DNA from 2 places in the Psychrobacter sp. CMS30 genome. Region 2 is predicted to be linked to the other one. Evidence: riboswitches for the same ligand, from Rfam matches in the RefSeq annotation. Region 2 holds a riboswitch; the other holds the start of a gene.

Region 1 (15,816 bases), on a different contig from region 2:
TTGTTTCAGTTTGGGAATAAAGTACCACATCGCCAGCCACACTAAGACGAACCAAGCGATAAATGGGATTAATAACAAGCTGTCTAAATTAAATAAAATCACACCGGTGGTAATAAAGTAGACGGCGACATACATAAACATATCGGTGACCGTCATCACAGTATCACGCACTGCCAACGCCGTTTGCATCACTTTAGCTGATACGCGACCAGAGAATTCGTCTTGATAAAACTGCATCGACTGCCCAAGCATGCGCTGATGAAAACGCCAGCGCATTTGCATCGGAAAAACGCCTTGCAAGGTTTGAAAATGAATAAACGATGACAAGGCAATCCAGAGTGGACTGACAATCATCACGGCCAACATCATGAGCAGCACATCGCCTTTTTCTGCCCACAGATTTTGCGGGGTATATACCCCAAGCCAATCGACGATATTGCCAATCCACGCAAATAACATGGCCTCGTAGATACCGATACCGGCAGACAAAATCATAAACAGCAATAGCCAACCGCGCAGACCTTTGGTACAGGCCCACAAAAACTTTAGCATGCCATCACTTGGGGATGGCAGCGGCATAGGCGTATCGGGAAAGGCGGGCAGACGAGTTTCAAAGAAACGAAATAGAGCATTCATAGGCAGTGATAAAGCATCAATAGCAGTACGCCAAAATAAGCACGATAAGGTGCTATCTTGAATCTTTACTTTTGTGATTAGGATTGTTGGTTATTTTAACAAACTTCACTCTAATGGCTGCATGCTAATTGTAAGCTGCAGGGTATCGTTAATACTCAGCTCTATCTTAATTATTGACTTGGTGATTTGACTTGGTGATTTGACTTGATGATTTTGCCGATTCTTTATGACTGTATCGAGCATGAGTCATCCATATTAAATAAACAATACTAAAAACCAGCAAGATAAATAGATTGCTCTGTAAGAAATATTTTGTTACATTCTAGGGTTTTATTTGATTTAGCAGTTTTTTTCTAAGCACTATCTAATAGTTAAAGGTCAGTGGAAGCTTAAACAGTAATAGAGTACAAGGTAAAGTCTATACTGATAGCTGTCTTAAATGCCAATAATAAACATGCCAGATTGTAATTTAACAAGGATGACCTTAATGATGTATCTCATAATAGCGGTGCTCTGTAGCGTCGCTGTTTCCGTACTTTTAAAAATACTACGCCAAAAAAATATCGATATTCGCCAAACCATCGTGGCGGGATATCCCGTGGCATTTTTATTAACTTGGGTGTTATTAAAACCAGATGTCAGTAGCATCGGCGCACTTGGTGAGGCATGGGGCATCATTATTGCGCTTGGGGTGTTATTGCCGGCGGTATTTATCATCCTTGGGCGTGCGATTGAATCGGTTGGTATGGTCGCAACCGATGCCGCTCAGCGTTTATCGCTTATTATTCCTATTGTTGCCGCTTTTTTATTATTTGGCGAAGTACTGACAGGTACGCGAGTCCTTGGGCTAGTGTTAGGGTTTTTGGCACTTGCTGCTTTGGTCTATCGCCCGCAGCATGGAATTATAAATACCCAAGCAAAGCAGACGCCGCTATGGCTGTTTGGCGTTTGGTTAGGTTATGGCGTTATTGATATCTTGTTTAAACAAGTTGCCAAGCAAGGGGCGGCTTTTCCTTTAACCTTATTTGTGACGTTTGGGTTGGCAGGATTGCTGCTACTCGTTTACCTGCTTGTCACACGCGTCCGCTGGCAGGGTAATGCCCTTAGCGCAGGATTATTACTTGGCGCGCTAAATATGGGCAATATTTATGCTTATGTCCGTGCCCATCAAGTATTGTCTGAGTCGCCAAGCATCGTCTTTACGGGTATGAACGTCGGTGTGATTGCGGTGGCAACGTTGATTGGCGTCGGTGTGTTTAAAGAGCAGCTAATCGTATCAATATCGTCGGTTTATTATTGGCAATTTGCTGTGTGGCAGTATTGTTTTTGGTTTAACTACGTGCGTTTAAATGAGTAAAATTTTAACTTATCAACGATAGGCACGCGCCATGTCCTATGTTAAGGTTATTTATAGTCAAGCTCACGTTAGCTGCGGGCTGATTGACTTATTATAATAATGTTTGACCCTTATTAATTAGGATAGGATATCTACTCAATGGAATACGAAAAACAACTACAGCGTATCAAAAATGGTTCAGGTTTTATCGCCGCCCTTGATCAAAGCGGTGGCAGTACGCCAAAAGCGCTAGAAAATTACGGCGTTAGCGGCGATGCTTATGACAACGATGAAACCATGTTTGACTTGGTACATGAGATGCGCGCCCGTATCATGACTTGTGATGCTTTTGATAATGAGCGTGTCCTTGGCGCGATTTTATTTGAAGATACCATGGAGCGCGAGGTCAATGGCAAGCCGACGGCCAACTACCTATGGGAAGATAAAAATATCGTGCCTTTTTTAAAGGTGGATAAGGGGTTGGCTGAGCACATGGATGGCGTGCAAGTGATGCGTCCGATACCTAATCTAGATGCTTTATTGGACAAAGCTAAAAACTATCCGGTATTTGGCACTAAGATGCGTTCAGTTATTTATGAGCCAAGTGTCGATGGGATTGAGCTAGTCGTGCAGCAGCAGTTTGATGTGGCAAAGCAGATTATATCCAAAGGTTTGATGCCTATTGTTGAGCCTGAAGTAGATATCAACAGTAGCAAAAAACATGATTGCGAAATCATCCTTAAAACCAGTATTTTGCATAATCTTGAGCGCTTAAACGACGGTCATCAAGTGATGCTAAAACTGACCTTGCCAGAAGAAGAGGGCTTTTATCAAGAGTTGGTTGACCATCCAAAAGTACTAAAAGTGGTGGCATTGTCTGGTGGTTATAGTCGTTATGATGCTTGCGAAAAATTGAAACAAAACCCCGGTATGATTGCCAGTTTCTCGCGTGCTTTTACCGAAGGTTTAAGCAAGCAACAAAGTGACGCAGAGTTTGCTAATACTATCAATGCTTCTATTGAAGAGATTTACGAGGCGTCAAAGATTTAGCTTAATCTTCTACAAAACAGGGTATGTTTAAAATAAAAAAGCGCTACCAATGAGTAGCGCTTTTTTTATAAGCTAAAGGTTAATGCTAAGCGGTTACACTTCTTTATATAGCTGACGACCTTCTTTATGATATTTTTCGCTCATTTCTGCCATGCCTTTATGAATCTCATTGAGGCTGGCTTCGCCTACTTGTCCAACCAGCTCAGTATCCACTTCTTTGATGACATGACCAGCATGGGTTAAGTCGCCCGATTGCGGGGTGACTTGTTTATTAGCGGCGTCTTTATCTAATCCTGCTGCATATTCACGCACGTTTTGGGTGATTTTCATTGAGCAAAACTTTGGTCCACACATCGAACAAAAGTGCGCCGATTTATGGGCGTCTTTTGGCAAGGTTTCGTCGTGATATTCACGCGCCGTATCAGGATCAAGCGCCAGATTAAACTGATCATCCCAGCGGAACTCAAAACGGGCTTTGGACAAGGCATTATCACGCGCCTGTGCACCCGGATGACCTTTAGCAAGGTCAGCAGCATGAGCAGCAATTTTATAAGTGATAATGCCGTCTTTGACGTCCTTTTTATTAGGCAGACCCAAGTGCTCTTTTGGTGTGACATAGCAAAGCATTGCCGTACCGAACCAACCAATCATCGCCGCCCCAATGGCGCTGGTAATATGGTCATAACCGGGAGCAATGTCAGTCGTCAAAGGCCCTAATGTATAAAAAGGGGCATCGGCGCATAGCTCAAGCTGCAAGTCCATATTTTCTTTGATACGGTTCATCGCCACATGTCCAGGACCTTCAATCATCACCTGTACATCATGCTTCCAAGCGACTTTAGTTAGCTCGCCAAGGGTACGCAGCTCGCCAAATTGCGCTTCGTCATTGGCATCTTGTAAACAGCCCGGGCGCAGACCATCACCTAAGCTAAATGCCACGTCATACTGCTTCATAATCTCGCAGATATCTTCAAAGTGGGTGTATAAAAAGCTTTCTTTATGATGGGCAAGGCACCACTGCGCCATGATAGAGCCGCCACGCGAGACAATACCAGTCAAGCGTCCAGCCGTTAGCGGTACGTAGCGTAGCAGCACGCCGGCGTGAATAGTAAAGTAATCAACGCCTTGTTCCGCTTGCTCGATAAGCGTGTCGCGGAATATCTCCCATGTCAGGTCTTCTGCAACGCCATCGACTTTTTCTAGTGCTTGATAAATCGGTACGGTACCGATTGGTACTGGCGAGTTACGAATTAACCATTCACGGGTCTCGTGAATATGATTACCCGTCGATAAATCCATGATGGTATCTGCGCCCCAGCGCGTTGCCCACGTCATTTTTGACACTTCTTCATCGATAGAAGAACCTAGCGCTGAGTTACCGATATTGGCATTAATTTTGACTAAGAAATTACGCCCGATAATCATCGGCTCGGATTCAGGATGATTGATGTTATTAGGAATAATTGCGCGACCAGCAGCCACTTCATCACGGACAAATTCAGGGGTGATAATTTTTGGCGTATTGGCACCAAAGCTTTCGCCTTCGTGTTGGCGCATATCGGTCAGTTCGTGCTGCTTTTGCGTTTCGCGAATGGCGATATATTCCATCTCAGGAGTGATGATGCCGCGGCGTGCATAGTACATTTGTGTGACGTTACCAGCTTTGCCATTGATATCTTTAGCACGGCGCGGCTTATCAATATGAGCAAATCTTAAGTTAGCAGTACTAATATCACGAGCGCGTGCTTGTCCATATGAGCTTGATAAACCATCTAACTGTTCGGTATCACCGCGCTCAGCTATCCAACCTTCGCGCAATTTAGGCAAACCTTTGGTCAAGTCGATATCGACATTGGGATCGGTATAAACGCCTGAGGTGTCATAGACATAAAATGGAGGATTGTGCTCGCCTTCATTAGCGCCAGCGCCGCCAACAGGGGTATCTGCTAAGCTAATCTCACGCATCGGCACTTGGATATCGGGTCTTGAACCTTCGATATAGACTTTTCTAGAAGCGGGTAATACACGGTGTAAGTCGCGAGCGTCTTCTTCGAAACGCGCATCTTTTTGGTTGCGATGGGCAGGCGTTTTTAGGGCGTCGGCTTTTTTATCAACAGTTTAAGTAACAGGGGTCGAAGGGGTTTGGGCTGTTTGTAAATCTGAAGTAGTCATATGCTGTCCTAGCGTGTTGGTTTTTGAATAAAAGCAACACCGCCAGTAGCTGCGGGGCAAGACTATGCAAGACAGACAAATTCAATCATCAAACGCATGCACTATGATTAAATTAAACTTTCATTGAAACTCAATCTAATGCCGTTTTTAAATGATTGGTAGGCGCAGCTTTTTATTGATTGCCATACAGCAGCGTAAAAACGCTGTCAGACATAAGATATCGGCAATAATAAAAAGGCATTTCTGCGCGCCCTTTGTTCATATATAACATAGGCTTAAGACTTCCCTGCGTCGGTACTAACCGCATCAGGTTCGGCGGGTGATCTCTCAGCGAATGTATTAAAAAGCTTATAAAGTAAGCTTGTCATACACCGCACCCCGAGTCTGTCAGTGTTGTAAATCAGTCTCATACTAACAAACTATAAGGGTGCTGCCTAGTCATTTGCCGTTTGTTAGTTGAGAGGCAGTTTTGATATTTTTAATTTAATAACTGTCTTTTAATCAATGACAATCTTTTTGATTAATGACAGTTTCTTTTGATTAATAACAACCATCATGCGCATTATTTTTCTGGTGTCCAGCCCTGCGCACGCTCGTAGTCTTCGTTATCTAAGAACTTCTCACGTTGCTCGGTTAAGAACTTTTTGGCTGCAGGGTCTAGCATGCTGAGATGGTTTTCGTTAATCAGCATGGTTTGCTGCTCAAGCCACTCTTTCCATGCTTTGTCCGAGACGGTTTCTTGCAGCTCTTGACCCTTTTTATTAGGAAAAGGTGGATGCGGCATTTTTGGTAATTCTTGCTTATATTTGCGGCAAAAGACGGTATTGGCTTGCGGATTAAAAGTCTCAGTCATAAAGCAATCCTTATTAGTTAATGGTATTAAATTATTAAGTGCAATATTGGTATTGACCTATGATAACGGTCTTCTAAGATTTAGCCAAGGATATCAGGTGTAGAGAAGGTAACAGCCCATATAGTTACTGATGTTCATAACGATATTTATAAAAACATATTTATAAAACTATCTGCATAAAAATACCCGCGATTGATGCGGGTATTTTTATGCAGGGATTAGTACTGTAATTAAACCTTTTATGGCGCTGCTAGCTTTACGCAAATACTTTTAAGCGCGCACGACCATTAACGACTGCTTGTTTAACCTGATTTGGCGCGGTACCACCTAAATGGTCACGGGCGGCCAATGAACCTTCTAGCGTTAGATACTCAAAAACATCATCGCCAATCGCATCGCTAAACTGCTGCAATTGCGCTAAAGACAAGTCACTTAAATCAACGCCTTCTTTAATGCCTAAAGCGACGGCATTGCCGACCACTTCATGGGCATCACGGAAAGCCACACCGCGGCGTACAAGGTAGTCAGCCAAATCGGTGGCTGTTGCATAGCCTTTCATGGTGGCTGCACGCATATTTTCTTTATTTGGTGTGATGTTCGGTAGCATATCAGCAAATGCTAATAGCGAACCCGTTAAGGTGTCAACGCAATCAAATAGCGGCTCTTTGTCTTCTTGATTGTCTTTATTATAAGCAAGTGGCTGACTTTTCATCAGGCTTAACAATGTCATCAATTGACCAAAGACACGCGCCGCTTTACCACGTACCAGTTCTGGTACATCAGGGTTTTTCTTTTGCGGCATAATAGATGAGCCAGTACAGAAGCGATCTGGTATTTGCACAAAGTTAAATTGCGCTGACATCCATAGGATAATCTCTTCACTCATACGTGACATATGCATCATCAAGATAGAAGCCGCTGAGGTAAACTCAATAGCAAAATCACGGTCTGATACGGCATCGAGTGAGTTTTGGCAAATGCCTTCAAAACCTAGTAATTTGGCAGTGATGGTGCGATCAATTGGGAAAGTCGTACCAGCAAGGGCGGCGCTACCAAGCGGCATCTGATTGATACGGCGGCGCGCATCGACAAGACGTTCAGTATCGCGATATAACATCTCAAACCATGCCATCACGTGATGACCGAAGCTGACGGGCTGCGCGGTTTGCAGATGGGTAAAACCTGGCATGATGGTATCGGTATGCTGCTCCGCCAAATCTAACAAGCCGCTTTGCAAACGTACCAATAGGGCGATGATATTGTCGGTTTCTTCACGCAACCAAAGACGAATATCGGTCGCAACCTGATCGTTACGGCTACGGCCAGTATGCAATTTTTTCCCTACCGCGCCGACAATATCAGTCAAGCGTGATTCGACGTTCATGTGCACGTCTTCAAGCGCGATAGACCAGTTAAACTCGCCCGCTTCAATCTCGCGTAACACTTGTTGTAGACCATCGATAATGGTTGCAACGTCGTCAGCGCTTAAGATGCCACACTCTTTAAGCATGGTGGCGTGCGCAATTGAGCCTTGAATATCATGGCGGGCGAAGCGTTGGTCAAAGCCGACAGAAGCGGTAAAGGCGGCGACAAAGCTGTCCGTCGCTTCACTAAAGCGACCGCCCCACATCTGCTGACCCTGACTACTGGTAGGGCTTTGCGCTGCGGCAGTATTTGTTAGCGAAGCTTCTGTGCTAGAATCAGAAACAGCTGCATTTTTATTTGAATCGGGATTATTACTATTTGAAGAATTGGCGTTCATATCGGTACAAGACAAGTCAAGAGAATAAGAACTCAAGTATAGCAAATGATGAGGTTGCCTTACTAGCGGAGCGCTTAGAGTTTTTTATGCCCAAGCTCATGGAAGTCATGAAGGCTTGGCAGTGGCTGCTGGCAATCTTTTTTTGGTCGCTGTTTGTAGCGATAGTCGATCGCCATAGTGTGGCCAACCAATCCCAATTTATCATCAAGTTTATCGCAAGGTTTATCCAAACCAGCTTAACCTTGATACCTTCTTTTTATTTAATTGATTATCTGCGCCCTATATTAAAGCGTTTAAGCGTATCAACAGCCAGCATGTATGTCTTGCTTATCTTAACGAGCGCCACAGCAGTGACCATGATGTTGGTCCTGCTGATTATGATAAATTTTGGATGGTTTGATTATAGTATTCGCGTCTTTGTCTCAACGGTGGTGTTTAATACCGTTATTACCGCCGGTTTTACTATTGCCACTTTGCTGGTTTTTTTACGGCGCTACCGTGAGCTGAATGCGCTGAAGCAATCATTTGAGCAAAAATTGAGCGCCCAAAACGATATCTTAAAAGCTCGCTTAGCGCCGCATTTCTTTTTTAATACCATTAATACGCTGATGTCGCTGATTGAAACCAACCCAACCCGCGCTGCTTATTTGTTGCAGCACGTTTCAGCGTTATTCCGAGCCAGTTTTAATGGTGCGCGTGAGATTAGTTTTGAAGAAGAGATTGCCCTTTGCGAGCATTATTTGGCCATCGAATCCATCCGCTTGGAGGACAAACTGGAAGTAAACTGGCGGCTACCTGACGAAGATGTGATGTATGATATGGTTATCACTGCTTTGACTTTACAAAGCGTGATTGAAAAAATGCTGCTCAATGTGGTTGAAATGACCACCGATACCATTTATATCGATATTAAAGTCAGTTGGCTGCAGCATCGCGTTGAGATTACCATTAGCGTGCAGTTGCCTAAAAAAACCTTGATGATTAACCATGACTTACGCCAGCATATGGATTTTTATATTCAGGCGGAACGTCTGCGAGCTTATTTTGGTGACAGCGCTGATATCCAAAGCCGCGTGACGAGTAAACAAATTATTACTATTATTCATTACCCGCTACAAGATGTCAGTTTATAATCTTTGCTCTTTAAAGCGCTTTCTTTGGCTAGTAATAATAAACCAGCAATCGTAGGCGGGTAGCGTGGCATATTTATTGCACTGTTTATCATATTGTTGATGATTGTCAGTTTTTAAAATTATCAGTTTTTAAAATCAACAGTACTTAACGCTTACCAATGCTTAAATATGACTACTGTTTAAATACTAGCAGTGCTTAAATGCTAAAAATGGCGTTGAAACGCTCAAGCGCTATTGGTGGCTTGCAGAAATGGGGCGGTTGGTTTATAACTGAAGTAAGGTGCATTGCCTTTGCTAAAAGGCGTATGGTAGTTTTTGCTAAGTGGTGAGCTTTAAATAATGATAAATCCTAATAAATGCTGATATATGATAAATACTATTAAAGATTGTTAAGTCTGCACTTATAAAGGAGTTTGCATGCGGATCGTTGTTTGTGATGATGAGCCATTAGCCCGTGAACGTTTGGTTAGGATTGTCCAAGAATCAGGTCATGAGGTGGTTGCCCAAGCAAAGACGGGCATCGAGGCCATTATTGCCGTAAAATCTCAGCAGCCGGACATCATACTGCTCGATATTCGCATGCCTGAGATGGATGGGGTTGAGTGTGCCCAAGAGCTTGCGAAGCTGAATCATCCACCCGCCATCATCTTTGTAACGGCTTACGACCATTATGCGATTGCAGCGTTAAAAGCCAATGCCATCGGTTATTTATTAAAGCCTGCCAATAAAGATGAGCTACTAGAAGCACTGCATAAAGCCACCAATCTCAATGCCGCGCAATTAAATGAGATTCGCAAACTTCAAAACCCGACCGCCCGTCCAGTGCGTGAACATATCGCAGCGCGTACCCACCGAGGGGTTGAGCTGATTGAGCTCAAAGATATCTACTACTTTACTGCCGATCAAAAATACGTCAAAGTGCGCCATAAAGAAGGCGTTGTCCTCATTGATGACACCCTAAAAGAGCTTGAGCAAGAATTTGAAGACAGGCTTTTTCGCGTGCATCGTAACGCGATTATCAATATCAAATATCTAGATTTTTTAGAAGCCTTAGATGCAGGACAGTTTCAATTACACTTTAAAGGGATTGATGAGACGCTAGCAGTCAGTCGTCGCCATCTACCGGCACTCCGTGAAAAGATTCAAAGCATGTAGTGATAAGGGCTTCATGCTGTTGACATAATCATGCCATATCATCAAACCCTTATTTATGCTTAAATAGGGGTATTTTTTTGCATCATTCTGCTTTATATATCGTTGGTAGCCCCCGTTTTGGGTGCCAAATTTGCATTATTGTTGCGCACTGACATTCTAGTATCGAACTTATTGAGGCCTTTTATGAGCACCATGCAGCCACCTGCTTTGACTACCTTAAATATCGCCACCCGCCAAAGCCCATTGGCATTATGGCAAGCTGAGCATATCCGTGACCGCCTACTGGCGCTGTATCCTGAGATGACGATTAACCTGCTAAAGATTGTCACTAAAGGGGATAAGATTTTAGATACGCCGCTGGCGAAAATTGGCGGCAAGGGCTTGTTCGTTAAAGAGCTTGAGCAAGCGTTGTATGACAAGCAGGCTGATATTGCGGTGCATTCTTTAAAAGATGTACCGATGGAATTGCCAGAAGGCTTGACGCTGGGTGTCTATTGTAAACGTGCCTCGCCAACTGACGCCTTTGTTTCTAACACTTATCATAGTATCGATGAGTTGCCACAAGGTGCGGTAGTCGGTACCGCAAGCTTACGTCGCCAATGCCAAATCAAGGCTTATCGTCCCGATTTGCAAATTAAAACCCTGCGCGGCAACGTCGGTACGCGCTTAGGGAAGCTTGATGCGGGCGAGTATGACGCCATTATTTTGGCCACCAGTGGTTTGCAGCGTATTGAACTTGATGAGCGCATTCGCAGTGAGTTGGATATTGATATTTGCTTGCCAGCGGTCGGACAAGGTGCTCTAGCGATTGAATGCCGTGAAGGCGATGATGAGGTTCTAAAATTACTAGCACCGTTAAATGATGACAAAGCTCGTATCCGCCTCATCGCTGAGCGCGCGCTAAATCGCCATTTACAAGGTGGCTGCCAAGTACCGATTGCGGCTTATGCAGTCTTACAAATGGCTGATGCAGACGATGATAACGATAGCCAAAACAGTAGCAAAAATAATGGCCAAAACGGCAATAATGATGCCGGTGATAGCTTATGGCTACGTGGCCGCGTCGGTCAAGAAGACGGTAGCGAGCTGCTCAAAGCTGATAAACGCCTGACCTTAACGGGCAGCCAAGCTGAGCAAGAAGCGCAAGCCAACCAGCTAGGTATTGAAGTTGCTGAAATGCTACTAGAAATAGGTGCTGGCGATATTTTATCCGCCATTTATAATCCTAAATAGCACCTATATTTAATAATGTTTAACTATTATTGTCATCTCAATCATAGCGCTATCTTTACTTAGATGGCTCTATGATTAAGCGTCCTTTCTTCCTAAGCCTTTTGTCACGGTATGTTTATGTCTTGGTCATCACCGAAGTCCACTGATTCCAATCAACCTATTGATAAGCCAGTATTGCTGCCGCAGGTCGTCATCAATACGCGCCCAGTCGAGCGTGCCGCACCGCTGACCGAGCATTTACAAGCGGCAGGGATGTCAGTGATTGATATGCCGATGTTGACCTTAGAGGCGCATCCAACTACCGAGCAGGATATGGGATTGATGCGCCAATGGTTTGCAGGTGACTATCAAGCACTCGTTATCGTGAGCCCGACAGCAGCAGCTTCAGGGCTGTCTGTTTGGCAAGCACTTGAGCATGAACGCCATGCTCAAAAATCTAGCGAAAATGCTAGTCAGCAAAAAGAGACAGGGTTTACAGGTTTAAAAGCGCCAAGCCATCTGATAGCGGTTGGGGAAGCGACTGCGGCAGTGTTAAATGATGCAAAGTTGGCTGCATCAAGCTATCAAGTATTGCAGCCGTTAATTGCTAATAACGAAGGTATGCTAGCCATGCCTGAAATTGACAGTCTCCAAGCTGGCGATAAGCTCTTGGTATGGCGCGGGCTTGGTGGGCGACGCTTATTGGTCGATACCTTACAGGCGCGCGGCGTCCATATCGATAGCATCGCTTGGTATGAGCGCAAAATGCCTGCCGATGCTATGACGCAGTATGAGCAATGGCAAACGCAGTTTCTTGCGCAGCAGTCTAAGCAGCAAGCAACATCAACAGCAGAGCCAAAGCCTATTGTGATTGTCAGTAGTGGCACGGCGTTTGAGCATTGGGAAGGGATTGTTAAGGCAGTTGCCGCAAAAGCTTCAGAGTCAAATAAAGACAAAATAGCCAATCCACCACTAAAGCTTAATAATTTTGCTTACGTGGTATTAGGCGAGCGCTTAGCCAATATGGTCGCGCGTCAGCAGTTAAGCTATTGGCGGGTGGAAGATTTGGCGCCGGCCACTATCCTTGCAGCAATCCATTCGCCAATAGTGGATCCAATGTAAGTAAGAAAACAGAGTAAGCAAGAACACAGACTTTTATTAATCTACTTATTTTATATTTGCTTAAAAATTATCAATCACTAACGGTGCTGCCTTATGTCCATGAATTCTGAATCGTTATCTCAGGAACCTTCTGCTATTCAGCAGCGCCGGCAAGCAAATATGTTTTTGGTGCGCCTGCAATGGTTAATGATTTTATTGCTTATCGCCGCTTTACTGTGGCTTTATATTAGTCAGCAGCGTTTTGAGCATAATGTCAATGAGCGCTTGCAAAGCAATGAGCAAGTGGTCAGTCGCCTCAATGAGATGGACGATCGCATTTTTGCGATGAGTCAGCAAACCTTGCCAGCACCGCGTACTGCCGCCAGTAGCCAAGCCCAAAACCAGCTCGATTTATTACGTATTCAAATACAAGCGGCTGATAGATTATTGGCAGACAATAACGAAAGTGCAGCGATTGAATTATTACGTGGCCTGCATTGGCAGCTGTCCCAAAGCAGTAATGAGATTGCCCCAGCGCTGACCGTGGTGATTAAACAAAGCTTGGCAAAGGATATCGAGCGCCTGCAGGCAAGAAGCTCGCAGCCGAGTCCGTGGCAGCTACAAAACATAGCCATTCAAAATATCCAAGAGTTTTTACATAGTTACGAGCGTGAACATCCTGCTAATGGTAGCGATTTGACTCAAAACCTTGATAATAATATGAGCTTAACGCGCCGCCAGCTTATGATTCACGAAGTCATTATGACCTTAAATCTCGCCACCCAAGCCAGCAATATGCGTGAAAAAGAGCAATTGGTCGGCTATCTGCGTCAAGCGCGCAAACAGCTACAAACCCTAGTACCACAAAAGTCAACGCCAAAAACAATATCTACCAATAATAAAACCTCTCCAACAGCGAATAGTACGACCTCTACTAAAGATAAAAATAAGGTACAAACCAAATCGTCTCCTAATGACATTACCGAGGTTATAGACTGGCTAGATCGATTGATTACCAATGCGCCAAAACCAACGCCATTATTAACCAAGCAAATTTTGGATAAGCCTAAACGTTAATGGTGGTTTTTAAAACTCTATAAGATAAAAACAAGAGAAAGCTAGTGATGAATAGTTTTGAGAAAAATACAGCGTTAAGTAATGAAAGTTTAAGTAATGCCCGTCCTGACGAGTTGGCACACTATCCAATTATTCATCATCAGCCAATCCATTGGGGTGAGATGGATGCCTTTAACCATCTAAATAATGTAGTGTTTTATCGCTATGCGGAGTCAGCACGGATTGGCTATTTGCAGGCGCTTGGCATGTTTGATGGCAGCATGGTCACGGTCTTAGCGCAATCAAGTTGCCAATATCTACGCCCTGTCACTTATCCCGATACCTTATTATTAGGCGTGCGTTGTCAGCGTTTGGGTAATACCAGCATAGTAATCGAGTATAGCTATTATAGCTGCGCTCAAAAGGTGATTGTCGCAACCGCTGATGCGGTCATTGTCCGTTTAGACAGTGATGGCAAGGATAAGTTGCCTTGGACCAATGAGGAGCGTGAGCGCTTAGTGGCATTAGAAGCAAGCGTTGGCCATACGCCCGAGCTTTAAAAACTTTAAAAAGTCGGCTTATTTAGTAAGTTATAAATGCTACTAAAATGATACCGGTAAAATAAACCTCCTCAATAAAAAACTCATAAAAAAAGGCACGCTAATCATTAGCGTGCCTTCTTTTCTATTTCTACTGCTTGCTTTTACGGTGGGTCTTTATTTTTGCTTAGGTGCGTGAACAAAGTCAACGACGTTCAATTCAAACCCTGACAAGGCATAAAACTTCATCGGTGATGACAGTAAACGCATATCACGAACCCCTAAATGGCGTAAAATCTGTGCGCCAACCCCAATACTGCGATACGGCTGCTGCGCAATGGTTGAGATTGATTGATTTTCAGCGGCTTTATCAAGCGCTTCTCCTAAATCAATCGGCTGATGGTTGCCAATCCAAACCAGCACGCCGCGTTCTGATTCTTGTATTTCTTCTAATGCCGAACGTACGCTCCAGCCGCTACGACCAGTGGTGTCATTTTTAGCGGCAAATAAGTCGCGTAATGGATGAAAACCATGGACACGAACGGTACTCACGCCTTCGCTCACATCGCCTTTTACCAAGGCTAAATGAGTTTCGTCAGCGCCAAACTCGCGGAAACGATGCAGCGTGAAAGTACCATATTCTGTTTCAAACGGATGTGACTCAATTTCTTCGACCGTTTGCTCATTGGCAATGCGATAGTTAATTAAGTCTGCAATCGTACCGATTTTAATACCATGCTCTTTGGCAAATATCTCAAGGTCATCACGGCGCGCCATCGTCCCATCATCATTGATGATTTCAACGATAACCGCTGCTGGCTCCAGACCTGCTAGGCGCGCCAAATCACAACCCGCTTCTGTATGACCGGCACGATGAAGAACACCGCCATTTTGAGCCATAATTGGGAAAATATGCCCAGGCTGGACGATATCTTCTGGTTTTGCTGAAGAAGACACCGCTGCTTGAATGGTGCGCGCACGGTCAGCGGCAGAAATACCTGTCGTCACGCCTTCAGCGGCTTCAATAGACACGGTAAAGTTGGTACTAAATTTTGCCTCATTGCGGTCTGACATCAGTGGCAATGCCAGCTGCTGACAGCGTGCTTCTGACAAGGTTAAACAAACCAAACCGCGCGCATGGGTAATCATAAAGTTAATATCATCAGGGCGCACATGGGTCGCTGCCATAATGATATCGCCTTCGTTTTCGCGATCTTCGTCATCCATTAAGATGACCATTTTTCCAGCACGAATATCTTCGATAATCTCAGGAATCGTATTTAAACTCATAGGAAGTCTCAATATTTTATTATTTATAGATAGGTTTAATTAGGGATATAAATCATCATCTGCCTATTGTAGCAGTAGATTGACAGAAACACTGTTGCGGTAAAGCAAATCATGCTTTGATAAGAGCCACATAAATAGAAGCAATCTGCTATAAAGTTTTCCGATCAACTGGTTTGTATATATCATTATGAGGACATTTTAACGCTTTTCACCCCAACGTGCTGCGTCATCTTGCCAATATGTCAGTTAATAGGTTAAAAATAATCATAAGTATTATCAATGATGCAAACGCATAGCCTTTATTCGTTACTGGCCGCTTGACCCTTTAGCCAGTCCATAAACTGCTTACTGTGTTGCTCGCGCTGATTGTCAGCAAATTTATAAAAACGTGTCCCGACTAAATTATCGGGCAAATAGCTTTGCGGATAATAGTGGTTGGGATAGTCGTGCGGATAAGCGTAGCCTTGACCATAACCTTGATTGCGCATCAGTTTGGTCACGCCATTACGCAAATGTAGCGG
Region 2 (15,816 bases):
GTGTTAAACTGTGTCGCTAACTATTTATAGCCCGACTTAATAGATGACGATAAACCCGCATCATTGAGCACAATTTTAGCTAAAAGCACAGCTCTAGGTATGCATTTTTAAGGCGCTTTTTGAAACATAAATTTTAAATCGCTGTATTTTTGAATGACCATTTTTTAGCTCATAGTATTTTTTAGGGTTGTTTTTTAATTCATAGTATTTTTCAGATAACCGTATTTTTAGGCAACTGTATTTTTAGGTAATATGATTTTGAAGTATTTTGCGCATGACCAATTTTTAGCGGTTTTTTAGTATTGTAATTGTAGTATTTTGAGCCTTTATTCATATCCACTCATTTTTGTTATTATTGACAACCTTTACGCCATATTTTGATGAATCGATTGATTATATCAACGCACCCCGTAAGCGATAGCGAGTCACAATATAAAAATGTCCGATACAAGCAAGCGAGTATTTATGAACGATAAGTCAGTTTCTAAGTCCACATCTCAACTGGCCACCTTAATCCAAATGGGTAAAGAGCAGGGGTATTTGACCTATGCTGAGGTGAATGACCAACTGCCCGACTCTATTACTGAAAGTGATCAGATTGAAGATATCGTGCAAATGCTAACGGACGTTGGCATTAAAATTTTTGAATCTGCGCCCGACGCCGATGACATCTTGATGAACGATGATTCAAGCGATGATGACATGGCAGCCGATGAGGCAGCAGCAGTTTTGGCTTCGGTCGAGACTGAGCCTGGTCGTACCACTGACCCTGTACGTATGTATATGCGTGAGATGGGTACGGTTGACCTCTTAACCCGTGAAGGCGAGATTGCCATTGCTAAGCGTATCGAAGAAGGTATTCGTGACGTGCAGCATGCGATGTCTTATTGGCCGGGTACGGTACAGTTCGTCCTTGATGAGTACCAAAAAGTTCAAGATGGCGAGAAAAAATTGTCTGACGTCATCACAGGTTTTTTAGACCCTGAAACCGAAGAAGACAAAATCGCCGCCCAAGAAGCAAAAGAAGCGGCGAAAGAAGAACGCGAGCGTATTAAAGAAGAAAAAGAGAATCCGCCAGTTATCAAACCAAAAGCCAATGCCAAAGCTGCGCTTGACGATGATGACGAGGACGATGAAGTCGAAGTTGAAGAAGAAGCCGAAGAAGAAACCGGCGGTATCGATCCAGAAGAAGTACGTCTGCGCCTAGAAGAGATTGAACACTTATTTATTAAAGCCAAACAAGCCTTGCTTGATTATGGCCGTGGTAGCGTAGAAGCAGATGCTGCTTATGCCTTGCTTGCCGAACGCTTTATGATGTTGAAGTTAAACAATCGCTTGTCAGACCAAGTCATGGCTATCATGCATGACGTCTATGACGATGTGCGTAAGCAAGAGCGTCAAATCATGCGTTTGGTGATTCGCCGTGGTCGTATGCCGCGTGATGAATTCCGTAAAACTTTCCCTAGCAATGAAACCAACGTTGATTGGCTCATTGAGCGCATCAAAGGCAAACCTGCTTTTGCGGGTACGCTAGAAAAGGTCGCTGACGATGTGATTTTATTACAACGTAAAATTCGTGATTACGAGCAGCAGCTCGATATGAAAATCCACGACATGAAAGACGTCGCCCGTCGTATGGCGGTTGGCGAAGCAAAAGCGCGCCGTGCCAAAAAAGAGATGGTCGAAGCTAACTTGCGTCTGGTAATTTCTATCGCTAAGAAATATACCAACCGTGGTTTACAATTCTTGGACTTAATCCAAGAAGGTAATATCGGTCTGATGAAAGCGGTTGATAAATTTGAATACCGCCGTGGTTATAAATTCTCAACCTATGCCACGTGGTGGATTCGTCAGGCGATTACCCGCTCTATCGCTGACCAAGCGCGCACGATTCGTATCCCTGTGCATATGATTGAGACCATTAACAAGATAAACCGTGTCTCACGTCAATTACTACAAGAAATGGGACGCGAGCCAACGCCTGAGGAATTAGGCGAACGCTTAGAGATGGACGAAGTTAAAGTCCGTAAAGTGCTAAAAATTGCCAAAGAGCCTATCTCTATGGAGACGCCAATCGGTGACGATGAAGACTCGCACCTAGGCGATTTCATCGAAGATGGTACGATCTCAAGCCCTGTCGATGATGCGACCGCAGCTGGTCTGCGTGAAGCGACGCGTGACGTATTGGGCAACTTGACTGAGCGTGAAGCACGTGTGCTAAAAATGCGCTTTGGTATCGATATGCCAACCGACCATACGTTAGAAGAAGTTGGTAAGCAGTTTGATGTAACGCGTGAGCGTATCCGTCAGATTGAGGCAAAAGCATTACGTAAATTGCGTCATCCTTCACGTTCTGAGCATCTGCGCTCATTCCTTGAAAATGACTAATTTAAATAATATGTGCTAAGCACATCTTATTACGCCTAATGGCAAACCAAAAAAGCTGAGTATATCTCAGCTTTTTTGTGCCTGTTATTTGATGGCTGCTATTTAAGGGCTATTAGCTTTTACCTATTAAATATAGAGCCGCTATGGCATACGATAAGCAATTAATTCATAAAAATATTGCCTTTATTTAAAATAGCGAGTATAACTACCTACCGTTCGGTAGTTAAAAGATTAAATAGATAAATAGTTAATAGTGCACTCTTATGAATAAACAAACCAATGTAAAACACATCAGTATCAAAACCGTCATCTCTCTTGCCATCATTGTGGCGCTTGGCCCTGCAGCGATTGATATGTATTTGGCCTCTATGCCGAATATGGCAACAGACCTCAATACCTCCTACGCCACCACGCAAATCACTTTGACCGTCTTTCTTATCTTTATGGGTTTAGGACAGCTGGTATTTGGTCCCGTATCTGACGCCATAGGGCGAATAGCACCATTATTTGCAGGCTTGCTGGCATATATTGGCGCTTCCGTGTGGGCGATGTGGTCACAAAGTATTGAAAGCCTAATTTTTGCTCGTATCTTGCAAGGTCTTGGCGCCTCTATGGCTATCGTGGTGGTGATGAGCATGGTACGCGACTTAGTCGATGGACCAAAAGCGGCACAAATTTATGCTTTATTAAATACCATTGTGGCATTAGGTCCAATCGTCGCGCCAGCAATCGGTGGTATCGTCGGTGCGCATTATGGTTGGCGCGGCGTCATGTTTATTTTGGCGGCGTTAGGTATCATCGTGCTGATTAATACGTTGATGAATATCAAAGAAACCTTGCCAAAAGACAAGCGCATTCAATTAAATATAAAAGATATTACAGGCATTTATGTCGGCATATTAAAAAATAAGACCTTTGTCTTTAATCTATTTGCGCTATCTGCGGTGTATTTCTTTTTGTTTGCCTACATCGGTGGTTCTGCTTATGTCTATCAAACAGACTATGGTCTTAGCCTAGAGCAATTTGGTTTTGTCTTTGGCTTGACCAGTATCAGTCTAATTTTAGGTGCTTCTTCTACCGCTTATTTGGTCAAAAAAATATCGGCGTCACATTTGGCCTTAATCGGTGCCGGTGTCATGATGCTGGGTAGTGCCGTTTGCATCATCGCTTATCTGCTATCGATGGGTTTGGTCGGTATTGTCACTGGCATTGCCTTGGGATTATTTGGTCTTGGTGTATTAGAAGCGACGTTGATGGCAATTGCAATGGAATCGCAGCGCAGCGCTTTAGGTTCAAGCGCAGCTTTATTGGGCGCCATTCCTATGTTACTCTCATCTACTGCCACACCCATCGCGGGACAATTGGTTGAGATGAACACCTTATACTGGTTAATCTTGCTAGGTGCTATGGGACCGATTATTTTGGCATTGGTCTATCTTGGTTCTAGAAGCTTAAAACCTTATAGCAGTATCGCCACACCATCATTAGAGGAGGCCTATGCAAAGTCATAAACCACGCTCAAGCGCTAAGCAACGTATTATTGATGCTGCGTTTGAGCCTTTCTTTATGCACGGCTACGAGGGCGCATCACTTAGTGATATTGCCAAGGCTGTGGGCATCCGCAAAGCCTCTCTCTATACGCACTTTGCCAGTAAAGAAGCGATATTTTTAGAATTACTGCAAGATGCTCTCGAGTCAGAATGTGCGTTTATTAAGTCATGCTTTGCGACGACTAGTGAATTTCCTACTCCCGGTGAAGCGTATTGCCATGCTTTTGAAGCGCGTTATGAAAGCGCGATTACCTTACGGTTTTTAATTCGCATGGCCTATGCCGCACCTGTGCATTTGACCGATACCAGCGCGGCGACTTTTAATGTCTATATAAAGGTGTTGACTGAGCAAATACAGCTGGCTCTACAGCCTTATCAGCTCGACTCTGAGCAGCTAGAGCTGTATACCGATGCCTATCTAGGCGTAATCGATAGCTTAAGTGTAGAGCTGCTATATGCAGAAGGCTTATATGAGCGCCGTTTTAAAGCCATGCTGATGCTCTATCACACTGCTATTGAACAGCTTGATAAAAAATAACTTTTTAAATCTAAGCTGCTTTTTTTATCGTTATTTGGACATCACTTGCTAATGATGGCTGAGTTCGCCTATCATAGGGCTGATCTGCTTAAATAACAGCAGTTCGAACTCATTTAAATTTTATATTTATTATTAAAAAATAAACCTTGTCGGGGTGCTTTGATTTTGACGCTTTAACTACAATCAAAATCATGGCTGAGAGTTACCCGCGAACCTGATGCAGTTAGCACTGACGTAGGAAACAAGCGTGTCGATAGATAAGTCACATTTACTTCATATTTTGCCAATCTATTTACCCTAGACTGGCAAATTTTTTGTGCCTTATCACTTCTCGTTTTCTGCCATTTGCTTGCTTGCGTTTTATAAAAGTAAGTGAAAACTATGAATTACCAAACGCTACGTCACAATTGTCCCACATGGGATGATTACATTCAGCATGATTTCGTCAAGCAGCTGGCCGCTGGCACGCTTGCCCCTGACAGCTTTCGCCACTACCTTGTGCAAGACTATTTATACTTAATTCACTATACCCGCGTGATGGCGCTGAGCGTGTATAAGAGTGACACGCTGGCACAAATGCGCGTCGGTCAAGCAGGTATCAATGCCATGCTCGATATGGAAATCGCCATGTATTTGGATTTCTGCCGTCAGTGGAATATACCACTTGAACAAGTAGAAAACGCTCCTGAATCTGCCGTCACCATCGCCTATAGTCGCTATATATTAGACGCTGCGATGTCAGGCTCACTAGCCGAACTTTATGCCGCTATTGCGCCTTGTTTGATGGGCTATGGAGAAATTGGTAAATGCATCAAAGATGAGGGTTTTATCGATAACAACCCTTATCAACCATGGATTGATGTGTTTTCCAGTGATGAGTTTCAAGTAATTACCGCGCAAAACGAAGCGCTGATTAATACGCTATTAGCCGATGCCAGCCCTGCTCAAGCAGACAAGTTCCAACGGTTATTTAACACCGCCGCACGTATGGAAGTCAATTTTTGGCAGCAGGCGTTAGATTTGTCTTAACTTATACTCAATCTAGCTTGGTTCTAAAAAAGCCCTCTAAAATCAAAAACAATGATCAATAATAACGATCAATAATAACGATCAACAAGGAGAAACATCATGGCAGCATTCGATGAACACGCAAGCGCGTACGACAGCTGGTTTTTTGACAACCAAAACTTACTGACCAGTGAGCTAAAACTGGTCGCTCATTTCTTAGATAAAGATAGCGAGATATTGTCTATCGGCTGTGGTAGCGGTCTTTTCGAATCACTGTTGGCCAAAGATTACGACATTCATATCACGCATGGTATCGAGCCTTCGAAAGATATGGCTGAAGTCGCTGCAAAGCGCGGCTTGCAAGTGGATATCAGCCCTGCCGAAACCTGCGAGATTGCGCCTAATAAATTTGATATCATCATGTTTAATGGCAGCGTCAGCTATATCAGCGATTTGGATGTCTGTATCAAAAAGGCCTTTGATGCTCTAAAGACTGGCGGCAAACTTATCCTGATTGATGTGCCAAAAGAAAGCGGTTTTGCCAGCTTATACAATTTGGCCAGCGCGGTAGATACGTGGGAGCATCCACTACTCGAACACATCTCCCCTGCTGACCCTTATCCTATTGAGCTGGTGAAGTCAGCAAACTGGCGTACCTCTGATGAGAAAATCGAGTTAATGCAAGCCAATGGTTTTGTCGATTTTGAATATGCGCAAACTTTATTGACCCATCCTATGTATGCCAATGACAAGGTACAAGAGGTCATCGAAGGCTATGATCGCGGCGATTATGTGGCGGTATGTGGTTATAAAAAATAACGATTTTAATACCGCTTAACGTTTGGTGACCCTTGAATAATATGATGAGTGGCCTTATAAATGGTAAACAAAGCGCTTATCGGCATAACCCATAAGCTCATATTTTCACAAAGATAAGGACAACATCATGACTGATGATCCAAAAGACACCACTAACCCAAATCAAACGCCTAAAAGAGAGGTCAAAGTGACAGAATTGGTCGCCAATGACGGTATCTTAAAAGGCAAAAAAACCGACGTGCAAAACCCTGAGCTGTGGCAGTTCCCAATGAACTACCCACTGAGCATCATCGGTCATGAAGGCGAGCACGATAGCTTACTCAATGAAGTGAAGCTTATCCTTGGTAGCCAGTTTCCAGAGTTTGATTTGGCGTCTATGGAAGTTAAACCGTCAAAAACAGGACGCTTCCATTCGGTGCGTGCCAATTTATACTTGACCACCGTTGAGCAAGTAAACACGCTTTATGCATCACTCGATAATGCAAAAACGGTACGTATGGTCGTCTAATCATAGTTTTATCAATTTAACAAAAACCAGCCCGTTTTTCGTCCGAATCGTCACTCATATGGGTGGCGATTTTCTATTGGCTGGGGTACAATCACCACCCGAAATATGCGCGCCATTCAGCAGATTTGCGCTCGTTAATTTAGCCAACAATAAAAAGCAAATTCGCGCCATTTTTTACAAAACTTTTATTATTTTTCTTATTGGCGTCTAACCCTTATCCCATCGTCCTTTGCTAAAATTTGGACACGCTTTACCCTCTCATCAACATAGTTTGCCGCTAAAATCAATATAGCATTTTCAAAATTTTCCCGCTATATTGTGTCCACCTACTAACAAATACGCTATATGTAGTGCTCAGTGATTTAAACCCTCACTATGAGCAACGGCATCGTTTTGCCTAAAAAAACACTCTGCCGTGACAGGATGTTATAGCGTAATAAAGATAGCGTGATAAAGAATGCCCGCCGGTATTAACCGCGCCGCATTACTATAAGTAACACTATAAGCATCATTATAAATTAATTGCCAAGCAATCAACTTACGAGGTCAGCATGACACATATCGATAAAATCCAAGTAACCAAACGTGATGGACGTTTAGAGCCTATTGATTTAGATAAGATTCACAAGGTTATCGAGTGGGCTGCTCATGATTTAGATAATGTGTCGGTATCACAAGTTGAGCTAAAGTCGCACATTCAGTTTTATGAAGGCATCAAAACTCGTGATATTCATGAGACCATCATCAAGTCTGCCGCTGATCTTATCTCTGAAACCACGCCTGATTATCAGTATTTAGCCGCGCGTTTGGCCATCTTCCATTTACGTAAGATTGCTTATAATAAATTCACCCCTCCTCACTTGTATGACCATGTCAAAAAGCTAACTGATGCCGGTAAATACGATCAGCATATCTTAGCTGACTATAGCCGTGCGGAATTTGATGAATTAGAAGAATACCTTGACCACTGGCGCGATATGAATCTTGCTTATGCTGCTGTCGAGCAAATGGCGGGTAAATATCTCGTGCAAGATCGCGTCAGCAAGACCGTTTATGAAAGCCCACAGTTCTTATATATGTTGGTTGGCATGTGCTTGTTTGCCAGCTATGAAAAATCAGAGCGTCTCGATTATGTGAAGCGCTTCTATGATGCAACCTCACAATTTAAAATCTCTCTACCGACGCCTATCATGTCAGGTGTACGTACGCCATCGCGCCAGTTTAGCTCGTGTGTATTGATCGAATGCGGTGATAATAGCGATACGCCACCACCAGCGCCAGCGTTGATTATGGACTTATCAGAAGCCATTATGACGCTTGATCGTTATATTGAGTTTGTCTTATTGACTGAGTCAGTAGAGCCGACTTTACTACTGCCTATTATTAATAAGCTCAATGCTCACGGGCAAGAAGCACCAATCGCCGCTGATTATTTTTCAACCTTTGGTAGCAGCAGCGTCAGCATTGCCAACCCTGAAAACAACTTTCAACCGCTGCACGAGCTCAATCTTGATAGCGAATTACTGACTTACGCTTATCGTAGTGGACTTGGGGTTGCGTTGTTAAATCAAGACGGCAATGTGAGCGACGATGAGCAGAAAAAACTCGATGCCATGTCAGCAGCTTGCGCTTTGATAGCCGCAAACTCTAACCGTTTGTTTTGGCAAGCAGCAACTGCCGCCGTGGCTGATATTGCCAGCATTTTACCGCTGAACTTAAGCCAAAAACATACGCTTATTTACTTAGAGCAGCAGTTCCAAAGCTATCTGCCCGTAATGGACACACGCTTTGCAGACTTGGTCAGCTTTGCTTGCCAGCGCGATACAGCAGAGGCTAAAATCCTACGTGAACAATATGCTGCCAATCAGTTAGAGACGCCGCAACTTGAGCAAATGGCGCGCTTCTTATTTGGTCCTAATCGTGCTTTGACGGACACTTTAAACACCATTATTCAAGCACAAATCAATAATATCAAAGAGAATGTCGATAGCTACGCACGCGGTGATTCTATCAATCCTGTCGATATGCAAACCTCGCAAATCACTGAGCAGCTGACCGAGCTGAGTTCAGCGTTCCGATTGTTAGGCTTAGCAAATGCTGCAAACAGCTTGAGTACCGCAGCAGAGGCGGTGAGCAAATGGCGCGCGCCTACGCCAGAAGATTTTGACCATTTATTATTAGCATTGATGCACGCTGAAAATGCCACTATCGCCATGGCAGAAATGCACACCCCAGGGGCTATTTATTTGCCTTTAAACAATCCACATATCTCATTACATCAGCTGAATACCGCCTATGATACGCTGATACAAGAGAGCCGTACCGCCATTGCCAGTGCCGAACAAGCCGTCAATGACTATTTGGCTGAACCTGAGCGTGATATCCTTAATATTCAAAACATTCCTGAAATGCTGCGTCAAGTGTCAGGTGCGGTACGCTTTTTACAATTGCCAACCCCTGCTAGCATGCTCAGCCAATTAGCGGGTTATTTGCAGCAGCGTATTGATAGCGGTGCAAGAATTGATGATGGTACCTTGGCTTATATCGCCGATGTCATCATGGCCGTTGACCATCATTTAGATGGCTTTGAGAACAATCGTCCCGTGAGTAAACAGGCGCTAGATGTCGGGCAACAAAGCTTAAGCCAGTTGCTTGCTGCCTAATTGCTGGTTTATTCGGTAGTAGATAGGTAGCTTGCTTATTTACTTACTTACTTACTTACTGAGTTATCATTTAACTGTCCATTTTAAACAGACTCATATCGATGCGGATATGAGTCTGTCTTTGATTGTTTGGAAACTTATCCTATGACCCACGCCTTTATACTTCGTGACGAGACGGTTTTATGTCGTCAAACGCCCAAGGGTTGGTGGCCTGTACAGGTTCAGTTACCAGATTCGGTTAATGATACAGCGTTAAACACTCATGACATTCATAACATCCATAACATTCAGCCAGCCTATCAAGTTGGGCGAGTTATGTTACTTGAAAGCTTAGCGCCGACTCATTGGTTACCTAATAATGAGGTAAAAAGCAGCACACTCAGCATTGATAGTGCAGATAACGATAGTTTGGCTGATTTTGAAACCGATACTGCCAATACTTTTACATCACAAGCGGCCATTGCCATTAATTATGACTATGCCATAGCCAATCATATTGATTTACCTAGAATTTTAGAAAGTCATGATTTAGAAAGCAACGCTCTAAAGAATAACGATTTAACAAGTAATAGCGACGAGAAAATTAGTCCAGACACCGATACTTGCGCTTTTATTGCGTATCGTCTGCTTATCACGCAGCTGCCATTCGCGTTATCTGACCAGCTTAGCCAAGCCATACAGTTATTACGTTGGCAAGCAGATACGCAGTTTTGTAGTCGCTGCGCCGCTCCCGTGGTACATGCCGCAAGCGCTGAGCGTGCGATGGTCTGCCAAGTTTGCCGCTTACGCCAGTATCCACGTGTGCAGCCGTGCGTTATTACCGCCATTACCCGACCGAATCCGCAAACGGGTAAAATGCAAATATTATTGGCGCACCATCACCGTTATGGGCAGCAAAAAACGCCTCAGCAAGCGCTACAATATGGTTTGATTGCCGGTTTTGTAGAAGTCGGTGAAAGCTTAGAGCATGCGGTGGTACGCGAAGTTGCAGAAGAGGTGAATATCAGCCTCAAAGATATTCGCTATGTCAGCAGTCAACCTTGGCCGTTTCCGTCTAATTTAATGCTTGGTTTTCGAGCCTCTCATGCTGGCGGTGACATCGTGATACAAGAAGATGAGCTGTCACATGCCGATTTTTTTGACCTGTCAGATTTGCCAAAAATACCGTCAAAAGGCAGCATTGCTTATGCGCTGATTGCCCAAATTGCTCATGAACAAGGCATCTCACTTTAATGGATATTTAATTCATACGGGCAAGATGTCTTTTTATAAATATAGATGTTCTTAATAAATAGCGCTATTACCCTATTTATTTTAATATCAGCATCTAGCATTGATATAAAGGTTTTACATTAAATGCAAAGCACCATGAATAAAAACAGCAGTCATATCCGTCTCACTAATCTACCTATTTTGTTCGATAGCTTGAACATAGAAAGCTTGCCTGTCGCCACCCAAGCAAAGATTGCGCGCATTGACGCCTGCTTGCCGCAAACCCAATGCGGACTTTGCGACCACGCTGATGGCTGCTTGCCGTATGCGGTGGCGATTGTTATCGACAATGAGCCTTATAATAAATGTGTGCCCGGCGGTCAGCCGGTGACCGATGCGATTGCACAAATCATCAATCAAGATAGTAGCGATACACAAACCTTTAGCGCTGAGCCGTCAAAATGGCCAATAGATGTAAGCTCGCAGCGTCCAGTAGAAGTGCGCGCGGTGATTCGAGAAGATGATTGTATCGGCTGTACCAAATGCATCCCTGCTTGCCCTGTTGACGCCATCGTCGGGACTGGCAAGCATATGCATACTATTTTTACGGATTTATGCACAGGCTGTGAGCTATGTATCGCGCCCTGCCCGGTTGATTGCATTGACTTGGTCACCGTTGAGCGTACCCTATCAACAGCTGAGCGCACGCTTGAACAAGAGGATTTGCGCCAGCGTTATCATACCCATCTAAGACGCGTCAGTGAGCAATTGGCGGATAGCAGCAATAGCAAACCTGTGGTCAGCATGGTGGAGGCAAAACTGAATAATGCCGCCAGTCAATCGTTGAATATCAGTGAAGCACAAGCAAAAAATACCATTGCAGCGGCAAAGCTACGCAGTAAAATTAAGAAGTTAGAAAAGCAGCTTAGCGTACGGCCTAATGAGAGCAAACAACTGGAACTTGAAGGGTTACAAGCTGAGCTTGCACAACTTTAATAGCCAATATCTACTCCTGACTAACCAATGAATAAAACGATGGTAACAATACCATGAGTAAAACCGTTAAACATAAAACTGCCGATACCCCGCCATCGAGGCGTATGCCCAATCGTGATGTGCGTCCGTTTTTTGAGAAGTTGGCTGCGACGATTGATGAGCCAGTAACTGAGCTCAATTATAGCAGTAACTTTGAGCTGCTTATCGCGGTCATATTATCGGCGCAGGCGACCGATGTCAGCGTCAATATTGCCACCAACCAGCTTTATCCGGTAGCGAATACGCCTGAGTCCATTTTGGCATTAGGCGAAGAAGGACTGAAAGCGTATATTAAGAATATTGGCTTATTTAATGCCAAAGCCAAAAACGTCATTAAAACCTGCCGTGACTTGATTGAGAAATTTGATAGCACCGTCCCTGATAACCGTAAAGACTTAGAGTCTCTAGCGGGTGTCGGGCGGAAGACGGCGAATGTGGTGTTAAATACCGCCTTTGGGCAGCCGACGATGGCGGTTGATACCCATATCTTTCGCGTCGGCAATCGTACTGGACTTGCCACGGGTAAAAATGTCTTAATCGTTGAAAAAAAACTGCTCGAACGTATCCCCGATGACTTTATCGTTGATGCTCACCATTACTTGATTTTGCATGGGCGCTATACTTGTCAGGCTCGCACCCCAAAATGCGGCGCTTGTCCTGTTTATGAAGAATGTATGTTTAAGGATAAAGCGGCATTTTTAGAGCTTTAAAGGCTTTTAGAGCCTTAAAAACTTTTAAACATCTCCTTTCTAAACACTTCGGCTTAATACTTTAACTTAAGGAAGCAGGATGCAGACCCTGACCGCACTCGTATTTGACGACTTCGAAACCTTGGACTTATTTGGACCTATTGAGCTATTCGGTAGCTTACCTAACGATTTTCGCATTCAGTTTGCGTCAATGAAAGGTGGTATCATTCATAACCATCATGGTGTTGCCTTACAAACTGTCGCAGTAGCAGAGTTAGCCCAGCAAACGAATATATTATTGGTCGTCGGCGGTAAAGGTACACGCCCACTGATTAATGATAGTAAGTTTTTGCAGACCCTGACTACGCTCGCTGATAACGCCGACTGGGTGCTTAGCGTCTGTACGGGTAGTGCTTTATTGGCGAAGGCAGGTATTTTAGACCATAAACGAGCCACGTCAAACAAGCGTGCTTGGCAATGGGTAACCGAACAATCAGATCAGGTTGATTGGATAAAGCAGGCGCGCTGGGTCGTAGATGGCAAGTTTTATACTTCTTCAGGTGTCACGGCTGGCATGGATATGGCGCTTGGTTTTATTGCTGATAGACAAGGTCGCGATAGCGCAAAAGAAGTCGCTGACTATACAGAATACCGCTGGCAAGAAGACAGCCGCCTCGATGATTTCTACAATTGTTAGCCGTCATGGCTGACACTAGAGTTTTACCTCGATTCACGGTAAAATATCATAATTTTTTGATTCACTTTTACCTTCTATTTTCCGTTAACATTTAATAATGACTGATTTTATATATTACAGTCCCTGCAATTAAGCGATCCCACTATGCGCGAATATAATTTATTTACCTCAGAGTCTGTGAGCGAAGGCCATCCAGATAAAATGGCTGACCAAATCTCAGATGCTATCCTTGATGCCATTTTACGCCAAGATTTACATGCCCGTGTGGCGTGTGAAACGCTGGTTAAGACAGGTGCTGTCATACTGGCAGGCGAAGTCACCACGACTGCCAATATCGACGTTGAACGTATCGTCCGTGATACGGTAAATGGCATCGGTTATCATCACTCAGACTTGGGCTTTGATGGCGAGACCTGTGCCGTTATTAATATGCTCGGTAAGCAATCTCCTGAAATTGCTCAAGGTGTCGATCGTAGCGATCCTGAAGAACAAGGTGCCGGCGACCAAGGCTTAATGTTTGGTTATGCCAGCAATGAGACCGAAGTATTGATGCCAGCGCCTATCGAATATGCCCATCGCTTGATGGAGCGTCAATCTGAGCTGCGCCGTGGCGGTGAGCTGCCTTGGTTACGTCCCGATGCCAAAGCCCAAGTCACCCTCAAATATGACGGTAATAAACCGGTTGCCATTGATGCCGTGGTTTTATCAACGCAGCATGATCCAAGCATCTCGCAAGCAGACCTGCAAGAAGCAGTAATGGAATCCATTATTAAGCAAGTATTGCCAGCAGAGTTATTGCATGCCGGTACGCGCTATCATATCAATCCAACTGGCAAATTTGTCATTGGTGGTCCTGTCGGTGATGCTGGACTGACTGGTCGTAAAATTATCGTTGATACTTACGGCGGTATGGCGCGTCATGGTGGCGGTGCATTTAGTGGTAAAGATCCTTCAAAAGTCGATCGCAGCGCTGCCTATGCAGTACGTTATGTGGCCAAAAACATCGTCGCTGCCGGTATTGCAGATCGCTGTGAGTTACAAGTGAGCTATGCGATTGGCGTTGCTGAACCGACTTCGATTTCAATTAACACTTTTGGTACTAACAAAATCAGCAACGATGAAATCATTAGCTTGATTCGTAAGCATTTTGACCTACGTCCTTATGGTATTACGCGTATGCTGAACTTATTGCAGCCGATGTACCAGCAAACGGCAACCTTTGGTCACTTCGGTCGCCAAGGTTCTGAAACCGCCTTTACGTGGGAAAAGACTGACAAAGCGGAAATCTTAAAAGCAGATGCAGGTTTATAAGCCTAACGTTAGAATTTTTACTATCTTATCCATTTTTTAGATTTATCCAGTCTTTACCCTTCTTAAGTTTAAAGACTGGCGTGATATATTTAAATTTACTTACCCTTATTAGGAGTCGCTTATGTCTCAAGACAATATGCCAAACAATGCCCAAAATGATGATATTGATGCCGCTCTTGAAATCACCCCTGAGATGCAAGCGTTTTATCAGCGTGCCGATGCGATTATTGGCGTGGCAAACAGTCAACTAGGTCCTGAAGCGCATTCAGGTCAAGTAGGTGCGTCACTGCTTTATGCGGCGGCACGTTATAGTGCATCAGTTGCCTCGATTGGCTTTGTAAAAGGTGATGATTTCGCCAAAGAAAAAGACGATATCGTTGAGTTTTATACCAAACAATATCGCCAAATGCTAAGCGACAACTTAACTGATTATGCACAAAACTTTGATAAGTACGTACAGCTTAATAAAGATGATAAACCTGCGCAGTAAGCTTTCTAAAAGCTCGCTCAAGAATTTTATTAAGAAGTAACATAAATAACCCAAGCCTTATAAGCTTGGGTTTTTTTATCTGTTTTGCACTAGATGACTGAGCATAAATCCTTTACTATCAAATATCTTACGAGCAAATGTTCTATGATTAAATACTAACCATTGCATGGATAATTGACTTTTTAACACAAACTTTTGATGCAAAATGAATAATTAAAAGCACGTATACATAAAATATAAGGATATTTATTATGAGCGCTCTATCTAAACCATGGCTATCTCTATTAAAGCCTTCTACCCTCGCCCTATCACTGACCATAACCTTGACGCTCGGCTTAGCGGGTTGTAACAATATCAGCCCTAACTCTAACTCAAGCCCTATGCCTGATAACACAGCTATTCAGCCGCCCGCTTCTAATACCAGCCAACCTCCAAAAGGAATCGTTGCCCAGTGTCCAACCTTTGATCCCGAAAAAACCATGTGTACGGCGCAATACGATCCGGTCTGCGTAAAAACGCAAGTGGGCTCAGTGATAAGCTATCGCACGGCGGGCAATGCCTGCTCAGCTTGTAGCACCCCTGAAGCAATCAGCTATGTAAAAGGCGAATGCTCATAATGAATGTCTAAAACAGTAACGCTGATTTTAAAAGCATATCGTTAAATACTTATCATCCGTTAAAAACCAATAAATTATTAAACGCCCATAAAAAATCCCAGCTTAACACTGGGATTTTTTATATTTTTACTGCGACTGTCTGTTAGCAAGCTTGCTATGAACATTCGCTACATAGCTTTTAATTATATCTATTACTCATCACTAGTCATTAGTCGGCTTTAGACTTGGTGGTCCGGTTAATAATTCTTCATCGCGGAACTCATTGGCTGAGTTATGCTCGGCAGATTCTTC

Evidence for each region. Region 2 has a riboswitch for thiamine pyrophosphate ahead of tenA (thiaminase II). Riboswitches for the same ligand answer to the same signal wherever they lie in the genome.
Region 1: linked by a shared signal. The riboswitch ahead of thiC (phosphomethylpyrimidine synthase ThiC) and the one ahead of tenA (thiaminase II) in region 2 are both predicted to bind thiamine pyrophosphate.

What each region holds. Positions count from the first base shown of each region.
Region 1 is NZ_CAJHBF010000009.1:79,228-95,043, forward strand. Features, by position in the region: gene JMX94_RS06590 (ABC transporter ATP-binding protein) at 1-636, opposite strand, end outside; partial or broken gene JMX94_RS06595 (EamA/RhaT family transporter) at 1,124-1,971, shown strand; gene JMX94_RS06600 (fructose bisphosphate aldolase) at 2,132-3,022, shown strand; partial or broken gene thiC (phosphomethylpyrimidine synthase ThiC) at 3,116-5,083, opposite strand; TPP riboswitch at 5,461-5,585, opposite strand; gene JMX94_RS06610 (oxidative damage protection protein) at 5,757-6,047, opposite strand; gene argH (argininosuccinate lyase) at 6,304-7,677, opposite strand; gene JMX94_RS06620 (sensor histidine kinase) at 7,896-8,942, shown strand; gene JMX94_RS06625 (LytTR family DNA-binding domain-containing protein) at 9,360-10,097, shown strand; gene hemC (hydroxymethylbilane synthase) at 10,281-11,330, shown strand; gene JMX94_RS06635 (uroporphyrinogen-III synthase) at 11,448-12,431, shown strand; gene JMX94_RS06640 (hypothetical protein) at 12,525-13,487, shown strand; gene JMX94_RS06645 (thioesterase family protein) at 13,535-14,026, shown strand; gene ribBA (bifunctional 3,4-dihydroxy-2-butanone-4-phosphate synthase/GTP cyclohydrolase II) at 14,183-15,295, opposite strand; gene JMX94_RS06655 (replication-associated recombination protein A) at 15,595-15,816, opposite strand, start outside.
Region 2 is NZ_CAJHBF010000005.1:141,117-156,932, forward strand. Features, by position in the region: gene rpoD (RNA polymerase sigma factor RpoD) at 466-2,388, shown strand; gene JMX94_RS04345 (multidrug effflux MFS transporter) at 2,652-3,899, shown strand; gene JMX94_RS13400 (TetR/AcrR family transcriptional regulator) at 3,886-4,476, shown strand; TPP riboswitch at 4,617-4,734, shown strand; gene tenA (thiaminase II) at 4,858-5,505, shown strand; gene JMX94_RS04360 (class I SAM-dependent methyltransferase) at 5,605-6,303, shown strand; gene JMX94_RS04365 (YbeD family protein) at 6,431-6,811, shown strand; gene JMX94_RS04375 (ribonucleotide reductase N-terminal alpha domain-containing protein) at 7,363-9,474, shown strand; gene nudC (NAD(+) diphosphatase) at 9,619-10,707, shown strand; gene JMX94_RS04385 (RnfABCDGE type electron transport complex subunit B) at 10,831-11,682, shown strand; gene nth (endonuclease III) at 11,736-12,431, shown strand; gene JMX94_RS04395 (DJ-1/PfpI family protein) at 12,511-13,107, shown strand; gene metK (methionine adenosyltransferase) at 13,252-14,418, shown strand; gene JMX94_RS04405 (DUF3144 domain-containing protein) at 14,555-14,908, shown strand; gene JMX94_RS04410 (hypothetical protein) at 15,160-15,525, shown strand; gene JMX94_RS04415 (BCCT family transporter) at 15,727-15,816, opposite strand, start outside.